Regions from separate parts of the Trinickia sp. genome, predicted to be linked through region 1. Evidence: predicted binding sites of a transcription regulator. Region 1 holds the regulator's gene; the other holds the start of a gene.
What was found. Region 1 encodes NrdR, which represses ribonucleotide reductase genes. Its sites were predicted from a motif close to CACNANATNTNGTG; they were not measured.

Region 1 (8,812 bases):
CCGCGAGCACGCGCGGTCGGCCACGCAGACCGGCGATGCGCCGTAACGCGCTTGCAGCGGTGCGCCGCTGAGCGCTCTTATCTCCGCGAGCTGAGCCGAGCCGGTTCGATTTCCGCGGCTCATGTCCGCGGTTGCCGCTACCGGCGGGCCAGCCAGCAGCCGGGGTCCATGGTGCCGCGCGAGCCAGCTCTCCGGTTCATACGCTCGCCGAGCACATCCAGAATGAATGTCCCGCATGCATCGCCGGCCATCGGGCCGGCATCGACAGGCCGCGCCTCCAGCGCGTAGTATCCGCTCGCGCGGTCGCCATCGACCACATGGAGCCGATAGACCGGCGCGCCGACAGGCGGCGCCTGGTCGAGTCCAGCCGGCAAGACGACCGCCCCGCCCGCATGCGCGTCCGAGCCCGCTTCCAGAAACTGCGCCGCGCGGTAGAGCGCCATCGCAGCATCGGCGCGATGGGCGCGCGCCACATGCTCGCGGTAACTCGGCAGCGCGTAAGCGGCCAACGCAGCGACGATCGCCAGCGCCACCACCAACTCCATCAGAGAGAATGCCGCGGCCCAGCGAGCCGGCGTGCGCGTAGCGTCCCTGGCGTTCAATTACCGTCTCCTCACGATGCGGCGCCAGTGGCGCGATTCCTTACCCGCTTCGCGAACCACGAAGACCTGTGCCCACGCTTGCGCATCCACGCTTGCGCCAAAGCCTCTCGCCGTGACGACATATCCCCGCGCGTGCGGCCGCTCCGCAATGCGCAGCCCTTCGATCAGACACTGAGGCGGCCTGCGACCACCGGGCCAGTTCGGTAGCGGCGAAAATGCAGCGGCATCGGCGAACGGATCGCGCTCTTGCCAACGCATCGCCTCCGCGCGGCTCGGCAGCAGCAGCGGCGCGCGGCCGGCCTCGTGCTCCCGGAGGCAAAGCTCGAGCGCGACATTGGCCGCCTGCATGCTATGCAGCGCATCCTCGAAGTTCGATGCGCGCCGCACACCCATGATGGTCGCGTCGAACGAGGCGATGGCCGCCGCCGATACCATCGACGTCAGCATGAGCGCAACCGGCAACGCCGCCCCGGATGCGTGCCCGGCAAGACGGCAGGCTCGATGGGTCCGTGGCACCAGACCGTATGCCGACGCATTGCTCATCGGCCCGCCTGCTCATGATTCCGTATCGCAACGCGGCGCCGGAATACCTGCCGAGCGAGGCCGTCGAAATAGCGCGTCGCCATCGGGTCGCAATCGACAGGCTGACCGCGTGCGGCCGTCCGCCTCCCGCGGACACGCACACAGATATCCACGGCAGTGACATGCTGCCAATCGTTTGGCGCGACGGCGTCGGCACGAACGGCTCGGGCGGCCCCGCGTATCCAATACCTGAAAGCCAGCCGTTCGACACCCGCAACAGCCGGTTGCCGGGCAAGACCGCCGTTGCCTTCGCAATAAAGCTCGGGGGTGCCGCCATCCCGCGATGTCCCCACGAAAAAGCGATTGGAGACGACGACCGGCTCTCCGGCTCGCCCGATACCCTGCCCCAGGCAATCCGTCGTTTGCCCCGCCTCGGTGGGCCACGTCGCCACGGCATCGTCGACATAGCGGATAACGATGCCGTCGGAGCCGCTCGCATCGCGCTCGCAACGAAGCCCGCCCGCCGTTTCGACCGGATGTCCCGACGTACAGCCGAATAGTCCCGGCGCGATATCTCCCGACAGCGCCGGCAACCCTGGCGGCACAAACCCCGCCATCTGGATCTGCTCGCTCATCAGCAACAGGGATGTCATACCGGCCTCGCGCATCAGCGCCGTATCGGCAGACGCGGCATAAAACTGACGCACCGTATGGTAGAGCGATGCGATCATCGCCACGACGAAGAGCCCCAATGCCGTTGCAACCATCAACTCGATGAGCGTATGCCCGCGGCTGCGCCCTCCCACTGAGCCGCGCCTCATCGATTTCGCCCCGCGCGAAGCGCCCGGCCTCATGGCGTCGCCCCCAGAAACAGAGGCGCTACGCTGCAAGAAAGCTCGGGGGCGGCGAACTCGGGCGGACATCCATCGAAACGTGTCGGGCGCGCTCGCCCAAGCGCGTGCCCACCCGCTTGCGAACTCGCCCAGCGCACCGCGACGAATGCGGCACCGCCACCTGCATCGCGTACGACGATGTCGCCACGCGGCAATGCCTGCATGGCCTGGGCACGCCAGTACTCCATCCCACCCGCCGCCGCGGATCGTTCGCGCAGCGCATCGGCGGCAGAAGCCGCAATCAGCGATGCCACCTCGCGCTGCGCAGAACTCTTTTCGGTACGCACGGCCACGAGCTGGCTCGAGATCGTGCCAACAAGAGACAACGCGGCGATGCCCAGTGCGATCGCAACTTCAAGCAGCGAGCCTCCAGTTTGCCGGCCCGGGATTCGCGGCGAGGCATTCATGCGTGCCGCCCGCACTCGGCGCTCACCCTCGCCCTGCCGCCGGCAGCGATCGAAACGCAGCGCCTCGCGGCTTGCGCAGACGCACCATGACGAGCGCCTGTCGGCGCGATCTCGAAGCTGCGAAACCCGCCGATCACCTGCCCGGCTGGCGGGCGAAACCGGATCGCATGCGCGGCGCCGCGGATCCGCACGCCGGGCGCCGGAACATGCGTGCGCAATACCCGCTGTCCGTAACCGGTTTCAAGCGCGACGACCCAACCCGTCGCCCAATCGACGGGAACACGGTCCCGGCCGAAGTCATATCCGCCGTTATGGACGCATCGTCCATAACCATCAGTGCGGCAAATCACGACCGGCAAACCGATACGAACCGCTTCGCTGCGCGCGTACGACATGCTCGCCAGCAATATGCGCATGCTCGCTTCGACGCGCTGGCGTTGCTGCCAGGTGGCAAACGACGGTATCGCCAGCGTCGCGAGCAACAGCATCACGGCGCAGACGATCAGCGTTTCGACGAATGTGAATCCGCGCGCGTGCCGCGCACGTCGGCGCTCAATGCCTGCCCCGCTTGCACCGAACCGCATTCCCAGCTCCGTTGTCCGTTGTTCGATTCGATCAATCTAGCGGACGTGCACGTACAGCACCATCGTCCGTTCGGCCGAGTGGCGAGCAGGTATCGACGCGCCGACAATGGCGCGTCACGTCAATATGCAAGGGAAGGAAAACGATGAAACGACGAGACCGATCAACGCTTGCGCGACGGTTTGGCGGGAGCGGCGCGACGAAACTCTTCGATGACGTCCTCGAATTCGGATACATCCTCGAAGCGCCGGTAGACCGATGCAAAGCGAACGTAAGCGATGGTATCGAGCTGACGCAGCTCGTTCATCACGAGCTCGCCAAGGCGCTCGCTGCGCACTTCGCGTTCGCCGCTGCCCAGCAATTGATACTCGATGCGGGCAACCGCCGCGTCGATCGCGTCCGCCGCAACGGGGCGCTTTCTAAGCGCCAGTTGCATGCTCGCGACGATCTTGCGGCGATCGAATTCGGTGCGGCTGCCATTCTTTTTCACCACCGCCGGCAACATGAGCTCGACTCGCTCGTACGTCGTGAAACGCTTGTCGCAGGCCGGACACCGGCGGGGGCGCCGAATCGCGGCGCCGTCCTCGGATACGCGCGAATCGACGACCTGGGTATCCTCGTGCCGGCAAAAGGGGCAGCGCATGGTGGCTCAGCGATAAACCGGGAAGCGCTTGGTGAGTTCGGCAACCTGCGCGCGCACGCGCTCGATCGTCCCCGCGTCTTCCGGGTTCTCGAGCACGTCGGCAATCAGATTCCCCACTTGCTCCGCTTCTTGCGCACCGAAGCCACGCGTCGTCATGGCGGGCGAACCGAGGCGGATCCCGCTCGTGACGAACGGCTTTTCCGGATCGTTCGGAATCGCGTTCTTGTTGACGGTGATATGCGCCGCGCCCAGCGCGGCTTCGGCCGCCTTGCCGGTGATGTTCTTCGCGCGCAGGTCGACCAGCATCACGTGGCTTTCCGTACGGCCCGACACGATGCGCAAGCCGCGCTTGACGAGCGTCTCGGCCAGCACGCGCGCATTATCGACCACGCGCTGCTGGTAGGCCTTGAACTCAGGCGAGAGCGCCTCCTTGAATGCGACAGCCTTCGCGGCGATCACATGCATGAGCGGGCCGCCCTGAATGCCGGGGAAGATGGCCGAATTGATCTGCTTCTCGTATTCGGCCTTCATCAGGATCACGCCGCCGCGCGGGCCGCGCAGGCTCTTGTGGGTCGTCGTCGTGACGAAATCGGCATGGGGAACCGGATTGGGATACACACCGGCGGCGATGAGCCCCGCATAGTGCGCCATATCCACCATCAAATACGCGCCGACCGATTTCGCGATCTTCGCGAGGCGCTCGAAGTCGATCTTCAGCGCGAACGCCGATGCGCCCGCAACGATCAGCTTCGGCTTGTGCTCCTCGGCAAGCTTGGCCGCGGCGTCGTAGTCGATGTCTTCCGCCTCGTTCAAGCCGTAGCTGACCACATTGAACCATTTGCCGGACATGTTGACCGGCGAGCCATGCGTCAGGTGACCGCCTTCGGCGAGGCTCATGCCCATGATCGTATCGCCCGGCTTGAGCATCGCGAAAAAGACACCCTGATTCGCCTGCGAGCCGGAGTTCGGCTGCACGTTCGCGGCCTCGGCGCCGAAGATCGCCTTCACGCGCTCGATGGCCAGCCGCTCGACGATGTCGACGTATTCGCAGCCACCGTAATAGCGCTTGCCCGGATAGCCTTCGGCGTATTTGTTGGTGAGCTGCGAGCCCTGGGCGGCCATCACGGCCGGGCTCGTGTAGTTTTCCGATGCGATCAGTTCGATGTGTTCTTCCTGACGGCGGTTTTCCTGTTCGATCGCTTGCCAGATCTCGGGATCGATGGCGGCAATGGTGCTTTGGGCTCTGTCAAACATACGGATTCCGTTGAAGGTTTACAGGTTGGCCGAAATGCGCGGAATGCATACGAACGTACGCTTGCACTGGATGGCGGAGGGGCCGGCACTGGCGTGGCGGAAAATTCGAATGATCGAAGCTCCGTTGCACCCGCGGGGCAACCGCCGCTGCGCAAGCGAACGCGCGCGGTTTTCGGCTGCCCAGGCGAACGGCAAAACGGCACCTTGCGCTTCACGGTGGGTCGCTCCACCTTGACCCCGGAGGGTGCTATCGCCAGTTACGCAAGGGTTGAGCGCGTTAGTGTACTGGCAGCGCAACCAATAGGCAATTGGCCGGCCACAGTGCCAGCACGGCCGCATCGCGGCGGGCTTGCGCGTACCGCTTACCGCGCCAACCCGCCCGCGAAAGGTACCCGGAGCCCTCGGCGCGCGCCCGCCACTCCACCGAAAGCATTTCGAAAGAATTGGAAGCCTTCATACCGCGACCGGGATACGGCGGGTATCATCGGCCCGTTCCGTTTTTCGCCTTCGGTAGTTCTTGCTTATGCCGGCAAGGCCATGAGGCCTGCCGGGTTCGACCAGCCAGGAGCAGCAATGATCGTTTTAGTCACGGGCGCATCCGCCGGCTTCGGCGCCGCCATCGCTCGCAGTTTCGTCAATGGCGGCCACCGCGTGATCGCCACCGCTCGCCGCCTCGATCGCCTGGAGGCGCTCGCCGAGGAGCTTGGACCGGCACTTTTGCCGCTCGAGCTCGACGTGTGCGACCGCGCCGCCGTACAAGCGTTGCCGGGGCGGCTGCCCGAGGCGTTCGCGTCCGTGGACGTGCTCGTCAACAATGCGGGGCTCGCCCTTGGACTGGAACCCGCACAGCGGGCCGATCTCGACGATTGGTCCCGGATGATCGAGACGAACTGCACCGGCCTCGCCGCCGTCACGCATGCTCTGCTGCCAGGAATGGTCGAGCGCAATCGCGGCCATATATTCAACCTCGGCTCGACGGCGGGCAGCTACCCGTATTCGGGCGGCAACGTCTACGGGGCAACGAAGGCTTTCGTGCACCAGTTCAGCCTGAATCTGCGCGCCGACCTCTCGGGTACGGCCGTACGCGTCACCTGCGTGGAGCCGGGGCTCTGCGGCGGCACGGAGTTTTCGAACGTGCGTTTCAAGGGAGACGACACCAAGGCAGCCGGCCTCTACCGCGGTGTAACGCCGCTTTCGCCGCAAGACATCGCCGATTCGATCTACTGGATCGCCACGCTGCCCGCCCACATGAACGTCAATACGATCGAGCTGATGCCGGTGGCGCAATCGTTCGCGGGCTTGTCGATCCATCGTGGCTGAAACCGCTCGGCAACGCCCGCGCTCCGAGCGCGTAGGCATGGCCGGACGACCGTATCCGGTGCCCTGCGTCCCGCGCTCGACATGTAATTTCGAGATGGTCGTACGGGTTCCGGTAAAATGCGCCCATGAATATGCCTAGCAGTCGCCCAGCAACGGGCCGCGGCTTTTTATGGCCGCTGCGCGTGTATTACGAAGATACGGATGCGGGCGGCATCGTCTTTTACGCGAACTACCTTAAGTTCTTCGAGCGCGCGAGAACCGAATGGCTCCGCGCGTGCGGCATCGAACAAGGCCGCCTCGACCGGGAGATCGGGATCGTCTTCGTCGTACGCGGCACGGCGCTCGACTATCGAGCGCCCGCGCGTCTGGACGATCTGCTGACGATCGAGAGCCACATCGAGCGGCTTGGTCGCGCGAGTGTCGATTTCGTGCAACACGCGTGGTGCGACGATCGCCTGCTTGCCACCGGCGAGATTCGCGTCGCCTGCGTCGAGCGCGCCACGTTCAAACCCGCGCCCATTCCACCCGACGTGCTCGCAGCGCTGCGGCGAGGCCCCGGCGTCGTGCACGCCGGAATGTCAACGGCCGATGCATGAACACCGTTGAGAGTTCGTCAGTGGCCTTGTATTGTCCGCATCGTTACCCATTGGAGCCCGGCTGCGCGTGCCGCCGAGCTTTCAGGTTGCCGACTGGGACCGCTTCGGCGGCTTACCGCCCGTGACGGCCGCCCTTCGGATGCAAAAGCAAAATATCTATGAACAACGCACAAGATCTGTCGATTATTTCTCTTGTCCTCAACGCGAGCGTCCTCGCGCAGGCCGTCATGGGGCTCTTGCTGCTGCTGTCCCTGATGTCCTGGACGTTTATCTTCCGCAAGTGGTTTGCCATTCGGCGCGCCCGCGCGCAAACTGAACAGTTCGAACGCGACTTCTGGTCGGGCGGCGATCTGCAAGCGCTCTATCAGAGCGCGGCAAACAACCGCCATACGATCGGCGCGCTCGAGAGAATTTTCGAATCGGGCATGCGTGAATTCTTGAAAGGCAAGGAAAAGCGCCTGAACGATCCCGGCGCAATCCTGGATGGCGCGAGGCGTGCCATGCGCGCAGCGTTTCAGCGTGAAATGGACGCACTCGAAGCCAATCTCGCGTTCTTGGCATCGGTCGGCTCGGTGAGCCCATATATCGGCTTGTTCGGTACCGTATGGGGGATCATGAACGCCTTCCGCGGTCTCGCGAACGTGCAACAGGCAACGCTCGCAAACGTCGCGCCGGGGATCGCCGAGGCGCTGACGGCGACGGCGATCGGCCTTTTCGCCGCTATCCCGGCCGTGGTGGCATACAACCGTTACGCGCACGACATCGATCGCCTCGCGATCCGCTTCGAAACGTTCATCGAAGAATTCTCGAATATCTTGCAGCGCCAGGCGCATTAAGGAGCACGCGATGGCCGGCTCGACCAATCGTTCGTCCATGCGCGGCAGCCGCTCCCGCCGCGCGATGTCTGACATCAACGTCGTCCCTTACATCGACGTGATGCTCGTGCTGCTCGTGATCTTCATGGTCACGGCGCCGCTCGTCGCACCGTCGATCGTCAATCTGCCCACGGTGGGCGGTGCCGCACCGCAACAACAAACACCGCCCGTCGTGGTGAATATCGGCGCGGACGGCAAGATGAGCGTTCGTTACAAGGACGACGCGGGCGCGACGCAACAGGAACAGATGACCCGTGCGGAGCTGACCGGCTTCGTGACCGAGCGCGAAACCTCGCACCCCGATCAGCCGGTGGTCATTGCCGCTGACAAGACGGTCAAGTACGAAGCCGTGATGCAGGTCATGTCGGATTTGAAGGCGCGCGGCGTCAAGCGCGTTGGGCTGCTCGTTAAATCGCAATGAAACCCGGCAAGTCGGATTCTTTCCCCCCGCAACCGCCCCGCGAACGCGGGACGACGCGCGCGTTCACGCTCGCGCTCTTGATGCACGTGTTGCTCGGGTTGTTCCTCTATCACGGCATTCATTGGCAAAACAGCACGCCTGCGGGGGCTGAAGCCGAGTTGTGGACCGATATTCCGCAGCAGCAGACGCCGCCCCCGCCGGCCCCGCCCGTGCGTGTAGCGCCGCCTGCTCCGCCGGTCCCGGACGAGCAGGCCGACATCGCGCTGCAGCAGAAAAAACGCCAGCAGCAGGAAGCCGCCGCGCGAGCGGCGTTGCTCGAGCAGCAGGAACGTCAGCGGCAACTCGCCGAGCAAGAGGCACAGGCGAAACGGCAGCGCGAGCTCCAGCAGCAGGCCGAGCTGGCCGCGCAAAAGGCCGCGGCCGACAAACTCAAAAAGCAGCAGGCAGAGAAGCTTCGCCAGCAGCAATTGGCCGAGCAGCAAAAGCAGGAGCAACAAAAGCAACAGAAGGAAGAGGAACTCAAGCAGCAGCAGCTCGACGCGCAAAAGAAGGCGGAGGCCGAGAAAGCGGCGAAGGCCAAGGCCCTGGCGCAGCAGCAGGCGAAACAAAAACAGCAGCTCGACCAGGAGCGCCGCGCGCGGCTCGCGCAGTTGCAAGGCCTCGCCGGTGAAAGCTCGAGCGGCAACGGGCTCGCCAA
Region 2 (8,812 bases), on a different contig from region 1:
CCCGAGTACTTGCGGCTCGATCGGAAGGTGATATCGCTCGTGCAGCAGTTCGCGAACGATAAAAAGCCGATTGCGGCGATTTGCCACGCGGCGCAACTGCTGGCGGCGGCCGACGTCATTCGGGGCAAGCGCATTTCGGCCTATCCGGCCTGCTCGCCCGAGGTTCGGCTGGCCGGCGGCGAGTACGCCGATATTCCTGTGGATGCGGCCGTCACCGACACGCCGTTCGTCACGGCACCGGCGTGGCCCGCGCATCCCGAATGGTTGAGGCAGTTCCTCGTTTTGCTGGGCACGCGTATCGAGCTGTAAACCCACTCGGCGTTCACAGCGCCCGGCGTTCCACGGGCGACACCGACATTGAGCCCCCGACAACGGGGGCTTTGCTCACACTCCAGCCTCCCCTCCAAAACGACGCGTTCCAGCGCCCGGACGCGGCCCGCTCCAGGCCACTTCATCGCCTGCACACCGGTACCTGCGGCGAAATAACGCGACACCCCGCGCACCCCCGCAAACATCGACGTTCCCGGATGGCGAACGTGCAGACCACCCGCTTACCGACCGACACGAACCTTTACCTAGATCAAAAGGCGACTCTATGATGCCCGTTAACATGTATTTCGAATACATCTTTCAGCCACTGCAAACGGATCGACCCGCAGGCAATGGCATCCCTGCACTTCACCCTCCAGGAGAGAGGATATGCAATCGACACGACGCTTATGGAGATGGTTGGGCCTGGTCTGCCTGCTATCGTTCGCCGCCTTGCTTTGGCTCGGAAAAGAGATCTATCTGGCCGCCCCGCCGATTCCGAGCGCGGTTGTCGATCAGAGCGGTCAAGTGCTGTTCACCGGCGATCAAATCAAGCGCGGCCAGCAAGTATGGCTCGCGGCCGGAGGACAGCAACTCGGCACCGTCTGGGGCCACGGCAGCTACGTGGCGCCCGACTGGTCGGCCGACTGGCTCCATCGCGAAGCGCTGCAGTTGCGCGAGAACTGGGCTAAGCTGCAGTTCGAGCAACCCTATGCCGCGCTGACGGACGATCGGCAGGGAACGCTCGACGCACGCCTGAAGCGCGAAATGCGCGCGAATCGCTACGACGCTTCGACGGGCCGCCTCACGCTGAGCAACGAGCGCGCGAGCGCCGTGCGCGACGTCGCGGCGCACTACGAAGCGTTGTTCGGCGACGACCCGTCGCTCGATGCGCTACGCGATCAATACGCGATGAATGCCGCTTCCGTCAGACGTGCCGACGATCGGGCGGCGCTTGCCTCGTTCTTCTTCTGGTCGGCCTGGTCGGCCACCACCGATCGCCCCGGACAAACGGGAATCACCTACACGAACAATTGGCCACACGAGCCGCTCGTCGACAACAACCCGACCGTTGCCAACGGCATGTGGTCCGTCGCCAGTGTGATCCTGCTGCTCGCGGGCATCGCCGGCATGATCTGGTACCACTCGGCACATAACGAAGGCGAAGCGTCTTTGGCGGCCCCCGCCAAGGATCCGCTCTTCAACGTCAAACCCACGCCGTCGATGAAGGCAACGAAGAAATACTTCTATGTCGTCATCGGCTTGCTGTTGACGCAAGTCGGCATGGGCGCGATCACCGCCCACTATGCGGTGGAAGGCCACAGCTTCTTCGGGCTGCCGCTTGCAAACGTATTGCCATGGGTCGCGAGCCGCACCATCCATACACAGTTCGGCGTGCTTTGGATCGCCACCGCCTGGCTTGCAACGGGCTTATACATCTCTCCGCTGCTCTCAGGGCACGAACCGAAGCTGCAAAAGCTCGGCGTCGACGTGCTGTTTTACGCGCTGCTCGTGATCGTAGTGGGGTCGACCGTCTGCGGCTGGCTCGGCACGCTACAGCATCGCGGCACCGATTACAGCTTCTGGATCGGCAATCAGGGGCTCGCCTACACGAGCATGGGCCGCGTCTGGCAGATCCTGCTGTTCGTCGGCCTGCTGTTCTGGCTCGTGCTGATGGGACGTGCATTGATGCCCGCGCTGAAGAACCGCGAAACGAACGGGCGCGGACTCATCGGCATGGTGTTCCTGTCGGCGGCTTGCATCGGTGCCTTTTATTCGACTTCGCTCGCCTGGGGCCAACACACGCATTACTCGATGATCGAGTACTGGAGATGGTGGCTCGTGCACCTGTGGGTCGAAGGCTTCTTCGAAGTGTTCGCAACCGCCGTCATCGCGCTGATCTTCTCCAGACTGGGCCTCATCCGCATCGAAACGGCCAACCGCGCCATCGTGCTCGAGACGATCGTATTCCTGTTCGGCGGCATTCTGGGCACCTTGCACCACCTGTACTTCACCGGCGCATCGACGGCCGTCATCGCGGTGGGCTCGGTGTTCTCGGCCTTCGAAGTCGTACCGCTCGCGCTCATCGGCCTCGAAGGGTGGCAAACCTATCGCAAGACGCAGGCCGCACCGTGGGTCCAAACGTACAAGTGGGCGATCCTGTGCTTCGTCGCCGTGGGCGTATGGAACACCGTAGGCGCCGGGCTGCTCGGATTCTCGATCAACCCGCCGATTTCGCTCTACTACGTACAGGGGCTCAACATGACGCCCGCGCACGGCCATGCTGCCCTGTTCGGCGTCTATGGGATGCTGGGTATCGGGCTCATGCTGTTCTGCCTGCGCGGCCTGTCGCCCCGCGAAGCGTGGGACGACACGCTGCTCAAGCCGGCATTCTGGATGCTCAACATCGGCCTGTTCATGATGGTGTTCCTCTCCATCCTGCCCTCGGGCATCTACGAGGCGTGGGCCAGCGTCAGCAAGGGGCTCTGGTATGCGCGCTCACCCGAGATCGTGCACGCACCGATCATGCAGGCGCTCGTGTGGATCCGCGTCCCGGGCGACATCGTCTTCGCTGCCGGCGTGCTCTATTTGGGCTGGTTCGCGCTGCGTCTGCTGCGCCGCGTGCGGCCCGCACATCCGGCCGAGGCAGCCGTCGAACGCGCGGCCCATCGCGTCTGAGACGACGCGGGCACGCGCCCCACGCCCTGACGGCCGGATGCTCGCGTCCGGCCGCCCAACCGTCCCACGCTCAATAAAGCCCCGCGGAGAACGACTATGGAGCCCTTACCGATCCCTACCAGCGCCCCGTCGGCGCGCGAGCAGATTCGCGAGGCGCTGCAGCACGTGATCGATCCGGAGATCGGCGTGAACATCGTCGATCTCGGGCTCGTTTACGACATCGAGCAGCGTACCGAAGGCTGGCGCATCGCGATCACCATGACTTCGCCCGCCTGCCCGATGGGGCAGTCGATTCTCGACGACGTGCACGCGGTCATCGATGCCGCGTTGCAGGTGGGCACGATCGTCGACATCGATCTCGTCTGGGAGCCGCCGTGGCAGCCCGAGATGATGAGCGACGCCGCTCGCGATACGCTAGGTTGGAGCGACGATTGAAGCATATGTCGCCTGCCCGTACAGCCGAAACCGGCGCCCGCGCATCGTGGAGGCGCGCCGCGCAAACGGGCGTGCGGCTCGCGTTCGCAGGCTCCATCGCTGTCGCGTTCGTATGCGGCATTGCAGCCGGTCTCGCTCGCTTCGGCATCGCCCTGCCTCCCCACGCGCTGTCGAGCGCTGCTTGGCACGGTGTGCTCGTCCTGCCCGTCTTCTTCGGCGCAGTCGTCAGTCTCGAGCGCGCGGTCGCGCTCCGGGCAGGCCAGCACCTCTGTGCCCCCGCGTGCGCAGCCGCCGCGGGCCTCGTGCTGCTGGCCGGCGCGCCGCCCGCCTGGGCCCAGGCTCTTCTGGTCATCGCGGCGACGGCCGCGCTTGCGAGCATGGCCGGGTTGCTTCGCCGGCAGCCGGCATTGCATCTTTTCGTGCTCGCGCTCGGCGTGTCGAGTTGGTGGGCAGGCAACGTTATGTGGCTCGCGACTCAGGCACCGCTGCAGGCCGTGCCGAATTGGCTGGCGTTTCTCGTCTTGACGATCGCGGCCGAAAGACTCGAGCTCACGCGCATGCGGCGAACCCCACCGCGCGCGCGGGTGACGTTCGTCGCCATCGCCGTCGTCATCTTCCTCTCAGCCGGTGCCTCGCCGTATGCGCCGGAGCCCGCGTTGCGCGCATTCTCCGCAGCGCTGGTCGCACTGGCACTATGGCTGACCCGCCATGACGTCGCGCGCGTTACCGTGCGTCAGCGCGGACTCACGCGTTTTATTGCCGTCTGTCTGTTGTCGGGCTATGGCTGGCTCGCATTGAGCGGGGTGCTCGGCTTGTTCGGTTCATGGGACGCCGGGCATCCGTGGCACGACGCGGCGCTGCATGCGCTCACGCTCGGCTTCGTCATGTCGATGGCGCTCGGGCACGCACCGATCGTCCTGCCGGCGCTCACACGGCTGCGCGTGCGTTATCGCCCTCTCTTCTATCTGCCGCTCGCTGCGTTGCATGCGGCGCTCGCCCTGCGCATCGGCGGCGCGCTCGCGCAGGCATTTGTGCTACACCGCGCCGGCGCAATCGGCAACGCCGCGGCGCTGGCACTGTTCATCGTCGTCATGTTCTCGTCGATGTCACTTCCACTCAGGAGTCCGCAATGACCAATGCCAATCCCAATACGACCTATGCCTTCGATGTGCGCGGCATTGCGAAGCGCTTGCGCCACGCCGCCATTTTCGGGGCGCTCGAAACGCTCGACCATGGGGAGACCATGCGCTTCATCAACGACCATGATCCTCTGCCGCTGCTGAATCAAATGCAACAGCGGTACGGCGATCAGGTCCACATCGAATACGTGGAGCGCACACCGGAGCGTGTCGTGATCGACTTCGGCATCAGGCTCGCGCCGAACGAAAGCGCGGCGCCCGCGCAAGCGTCGGCTGCCGGATGCGCAGGCGGTGGAACCGGCGCGTGCGGTTGCAGCGGCTAATGGCGAAGGGCAATCGGCCGCGCGCCATGCTCGCGGCCGGCTCATAACTTAACGCAGGTCAAGTAGACGCAAGAATGTAGGCGAGCGGCGTTGACCACGCTATATGTAGTGCATACGATGAGCAACATCACAATATATTGTGCTCATCGAGGCTCACATGGACCACGGACCGATACCCGCTCACCTTCTTCAAGCCGGCCGCCACGCACACGCCGCGCAGGCGCAACGGCATGCCAAACCGCAAGTCGACGTGGCCTCCGCCATCGAGGAGTATCTCGAACGCCGCGATTGGCGCGTCAATGCCAACGCAAATCAAGGCTATTCGCTCGGCGGCCTGATCCTCAACATCTCGGGCAAGCTCGTCGCGAACTACTGGCTGAGCCACGTCTATCCGCCCGCCGTCGGCCAGGCCCATCGCGACGCCGACTTGCACATCCATGACCTCGACATGCTTTCGGGCTATTGCGCGGGTTGGTCGCTGCGCACGCTGCTCACCGAGGGGCTCAACGGGGTGCCCGGCAAGGTGGAAGCGGCACCGCCCAAACACATGTCGAGCGCAGTCGGGCAAATCGTCAACTTTCTGGGCACGCAGCAAAACGAATGGGCCGGCGCCCAAGCGTTCAGCTCGTTCGACACCTACATGGCGCCGTTCGTGCGCAAGGATCGGTTGAGCTACGAGGAAGTGCGCCAATACGTTCAGGAACTCATCTACAACCTGAACGTGCCGTCGCGCTGGGGCACGCAAACGCCGTTCACGAATCTCACGTTCGATTGGGTGTGCCCCGAAGATCTACGCGAGCAAGTGCCGGTCGTCGGCGGGAAGGAAATGGACTTCCGCTACGGCGATCTGCAGGCCGAGATGGACATGATCAATCGTGCCTACATCGAAGTGATGCAAGCGGGCGACGCGAAAGGACGCGTCTTCACGTTTCCGATTCCGACTTACAACATCACGGCCGACTTCGATTGGGACAGTCCGAACGCCACGCGATTGTTCGAGATGACCGCGCGCTACGGCCTGCCGTATTTTCAGAACTTCATCAACTCGGAATTGAAACCGAACATGATCCGGTCGATGTGTTGCCGGCTGCAGCTCGATCTGCGCGAGTTGCTCAAGCGCGGCAACGGCCTGTTCGGCTCGGCCGAGCAGACCGGATCGATCGGCGTCGTGACATTGAACTGCGCGCGGCTCGGCCATCTTTATGCCTGCAACGAAGGTGCGCTCATGGCTCGCGTCGACGCGTTGCTCGAACTCGGCAAGGAGAGTTTGGAAATCAAACGACGCGTGATTCAGCAACTGATGGATAACGGCCTCTTTCCGTACACGAAGCGTTACCTCGGCACGCTGCGCAATCACTTCTCCACGCTCGGGGTCAACGGCATCAACGAGATGATCCGCAACTTCTCGGCCGACGCGCACGATCTGACGACCGACTGGGGACATACCTTCGCTGTCCGCCTGCTCGATCGGGTCCGCGCGAAGATGCTCGCGTTCCAGGAAGAGACCGGGCATATGTACAACCTCGAGGCCACGCCGGCCGAGGGTACGACATACCGCTTCGCCAGGGAAGACCGCAAACGCTATCCCGGCATCCTGCAAGCAGGCACCGCCGACATGCCGTACTACACGAACTCGTCGCAGTTGCCGGTCGGCTTTACCGAAGATCCGTTCGAGGCGCTCGAGCATCAGGACGACTTGCAGCGCAAATACACGGGCGGCACGGTCCTGCATCTTTATATGACGGAGCCGCTGTCGTCGGCCGACGCCTGCCGCGAACTCGTCAAGCGTACGCTGAGCCGCTTCTCGCTCCCGTACATCACCGTCACGCCAACGTTCTCGATTTGCCCCAAGCACGGCTATTTGCCGGGCCGCCACGAGTTCTGTCCCAAATGCGACGAGGCGCTGCTTCATCGCAAATGCAATCGACCCGCAACCCCTGAACCAATGGAGCCTTGAACATGAATCACAATCACGCGACACACGCCGGCCCCGTCGAGCTTCGCGACGAAGAACGCCAACCGTGCGAGATCTGGACGCGCGTCATGGGGTACCACCGGCCCGTTTCTTCGTTCAATACGGGCAAGAAAGGCGAATTCTACGAGCGCACCTATTTCACCGAGGAGGTTTCTCTTGCAACGTAACATCCCGAGCACGCCGGTCGTTTGCGCGGCCGCGTCGCTGCGGCCCATCAAGGTCGGCGGCGTGGCGCCGTTTACTGCCACGGATTTTCCGGGTGCGCTCGCGGCCGTCGTCTTCGTGCAAGGATGCCCATGGCGCTGCGGCTATTGTCACAACACGCATTTGCAACCGCGCACTCGGGCAGGCGCGGTACCCTGGACCGACGTCATGCGCTTGCTGGCGCGCAGGACCGGTCTGATCGATGCTGTCGTATTCAGCGGAGGCGAGCCCACCGCGGACCCGGCGCTTGGCCCTGCGATCGGCGATGTCCGTGCGCTCGGCTTCAAAGTCGGGCTGCACAGCGCGGGCACGCATCCGCGCCGATTCGCGCAGCTGCTGCCTTTGCTCGATTGGGTGGGGCTCGACATCAAGGCGCCATTCACCGACTACGAACGCGTGACGCGCGTGCGCGATAGCGGAACGTCCGCCAGACGCAGCCTCGAAGCATTACTGGCCAGCGATGTCGATTACGAATGCCGCACGACGGCGCACCCGGCGTTGCTGTCGGAGACGGACCTGCTCGTTCTGGCGCGCACGCTTGCGAATCTGGGCGTGAAAAAGTACGCCCTGCAACTTTTTCGAAAGCAGGGTTCGCGCGACGCGCAGCTGAACGCCGTCTCGCTGGCGGGCTATCCGAGCGAAAGCGTACTCGACGAAATGCGCGGACGGTTTCTATCCTTCGACGTCAGACGAGGCTGATGCGCGCTCCCGCAATTCGCGGGCGAGCCCTTCGACTTCGTTCACCACTTCGTCGGCCTGCTGCATATCGAAGTCGGCGTGAAACCGCTTGCGCACGCCGTGCTCGGCCAATTGCACATATTCGTCCGCCGCAAGCTCATGCCGCCCGAGAGAGTGCTTTACGCACGCAAGCGGACATCCGTCTATGGCGATGATGGGCCTGCCCGAGTGCGCGAGCTTCAGTAGCGCCGGCACATCGCCTCCGACACCGGCGATACACGACATCTCGGCCGCACCGCGCCGATCCAGTTGTACGGCTACGTAGTTCGCCATTTGCGCCGCGCTCGAACAGCCCGAGCACGAATAAACGAGCGGTAGCACGCGGCGTTCGCCGCTCGGTGGGAAACGATCATTCGTCATAGTGGAATCGGCAATCCAGCGTCAAGCCGCCTCGTGACAGGAAGAGCAACGTTATCCGCGGGGTCCGCGGGATCGTCGGCAGGGCTGCGCCCCGTCAACATGTACTCGATGAGCTCGCGCGCGGGACGAATCCGACTGCCGAACGGCAGCGGCTCGGAGCCGCGAAAGAAAAGCCCGCGCTTGACGTCGCCGGCGAGCGCATAGGCGAGCCGCTTATCGATGCAAAATTGCCCGTGTTTCGCGATGCCATCGCGCAGGCCGCATTGCTGCAGGCAATCGAAGCCGACCGTACACTTGCGCGGCTTGGCGACGCGCTGCAGCTTCGCTTCCTTTTCCAGGTACTCGGCAAGCCACGGCGTCAGCACGGCACGCGCGGGCAACCCGGCGACGCTCATGAACGTCACGATCTCATCGAGCGGGGCTTCGGCGAGCACTTTCTTGAAGTTCGGATGCGCATCGCCCTCCTTGCTCACCGCGAACGGCGTACCGAGCTGAACGGCTGTCGCGCCGAGCGACACGATCTCGCGCATCTGCTCGTGCGTATGGATGCCGCCCGCGGCAATGAGCGGAATCTTCTCGCGCTCGAGCCCGAGGTCCTTGAACAGCGCGAGCGTGCCTTCGATGACTTCGCGATACGCGAAATGCGGGTT

Region 2: the regulator NrdR is predicted to act here: its motif matches at 5,014-5,027, upstream of ACO1XS_RS11585 (ribonucleoside triphosphate reductase).

What each region holds. Positions count from the first base shown of each region.
Region 1 covers NZ_JBMRBK010000020.1:72,989-81,800, forward strand. The annotation lists gene ACO1XS_RS03745 (hypothetical protein) at 1-46, shown strand, start outside; gene ACO1XS_RS03750 (type IV pilin protein) at 138-602, opposite strand; gene ACO1XS_RS03755 (pilus assembly PilX family protein) at 603-1,145, opposite strand; gene ACO1XS_RS03760 (PilW family protein) at 1,142-1,945, opposite strand; gene ACO1XS_RS03765 (type IV pilus modification PilV family protein) at 1,975-2,424, opposite strand; gene ACO1XS_RS03770 (GspH/FimT family pseudopilin) at 2,421-3,008, opposite strand; gene nrdR (transcriptional regulator NrdR) at 3,170-3,649, opposite strand; gene glyA (serine hydroxymethyltransferase) at 3,656-4,903, opposite strand; ZMP/ZTP riboswitch at 5,075-5,174, opposite strand; gene ACO1XS_RS03785 (SDR family NAD(P)-dependent oxidoreductase) at 5,477-6,223, shown strand; gene ybgC (tol-pal system-associated acyl-CoA thioesterase) at 6,349-6,819, shown strand; gene tolQ (protein TolQ) at 6,978-7,655, shown strand; gene tolR (protein TolR) at 7,666-8,115, shown strand; gene tolA (cell envelope integrity protein TolA) at 8,112-8,812, shown strand, end outside.
Region 2 covers NZ_JBMRBK010000041.1:90,357-99,168, reverse strand. The annotation lists gene ACO1XS_RS11610 (DJ-1/PfpI family protein) at 1-309, shown strand, start outside; gene ACO1XS_RS11605 (nitric-oxide reductase large subunit) at 700-2,988, shown strand; gene ACO1XS_RS11600 (metal-sulfur cluster assembly factor) at 3,085-3,423, shown strand; gene ACO1XS_RS11595 (hypothetical protein) at 3,429-4,556, shown strand; partial or broken gene ACO1XS_RS11590 (DUF2249 domain-containing protein) at 4,553-4,795, shown strand; gene ACO1XS_RS11585 (ribonucleoside triphosphate reductase) at 5,043-6,842, shown strand; gene nrdD (anaerobic ribonucleoside-triphosphate reductase) at 6,845-7,027, shown strand; gene ACO1XS_RS11575 (anaerobic ribonucleoside-triphosphate reductase activating protein) at 7,029-7,763, shown strand; gene ACO1XS_RS11570 (putative zinc-binding protein) at 7,737-8,162, opposite strand; gene ACO1XS_RS11565 (NAD(P)H-dependent flavin oxidoreductase) at 8,159-8,812, opposite strand, start outside.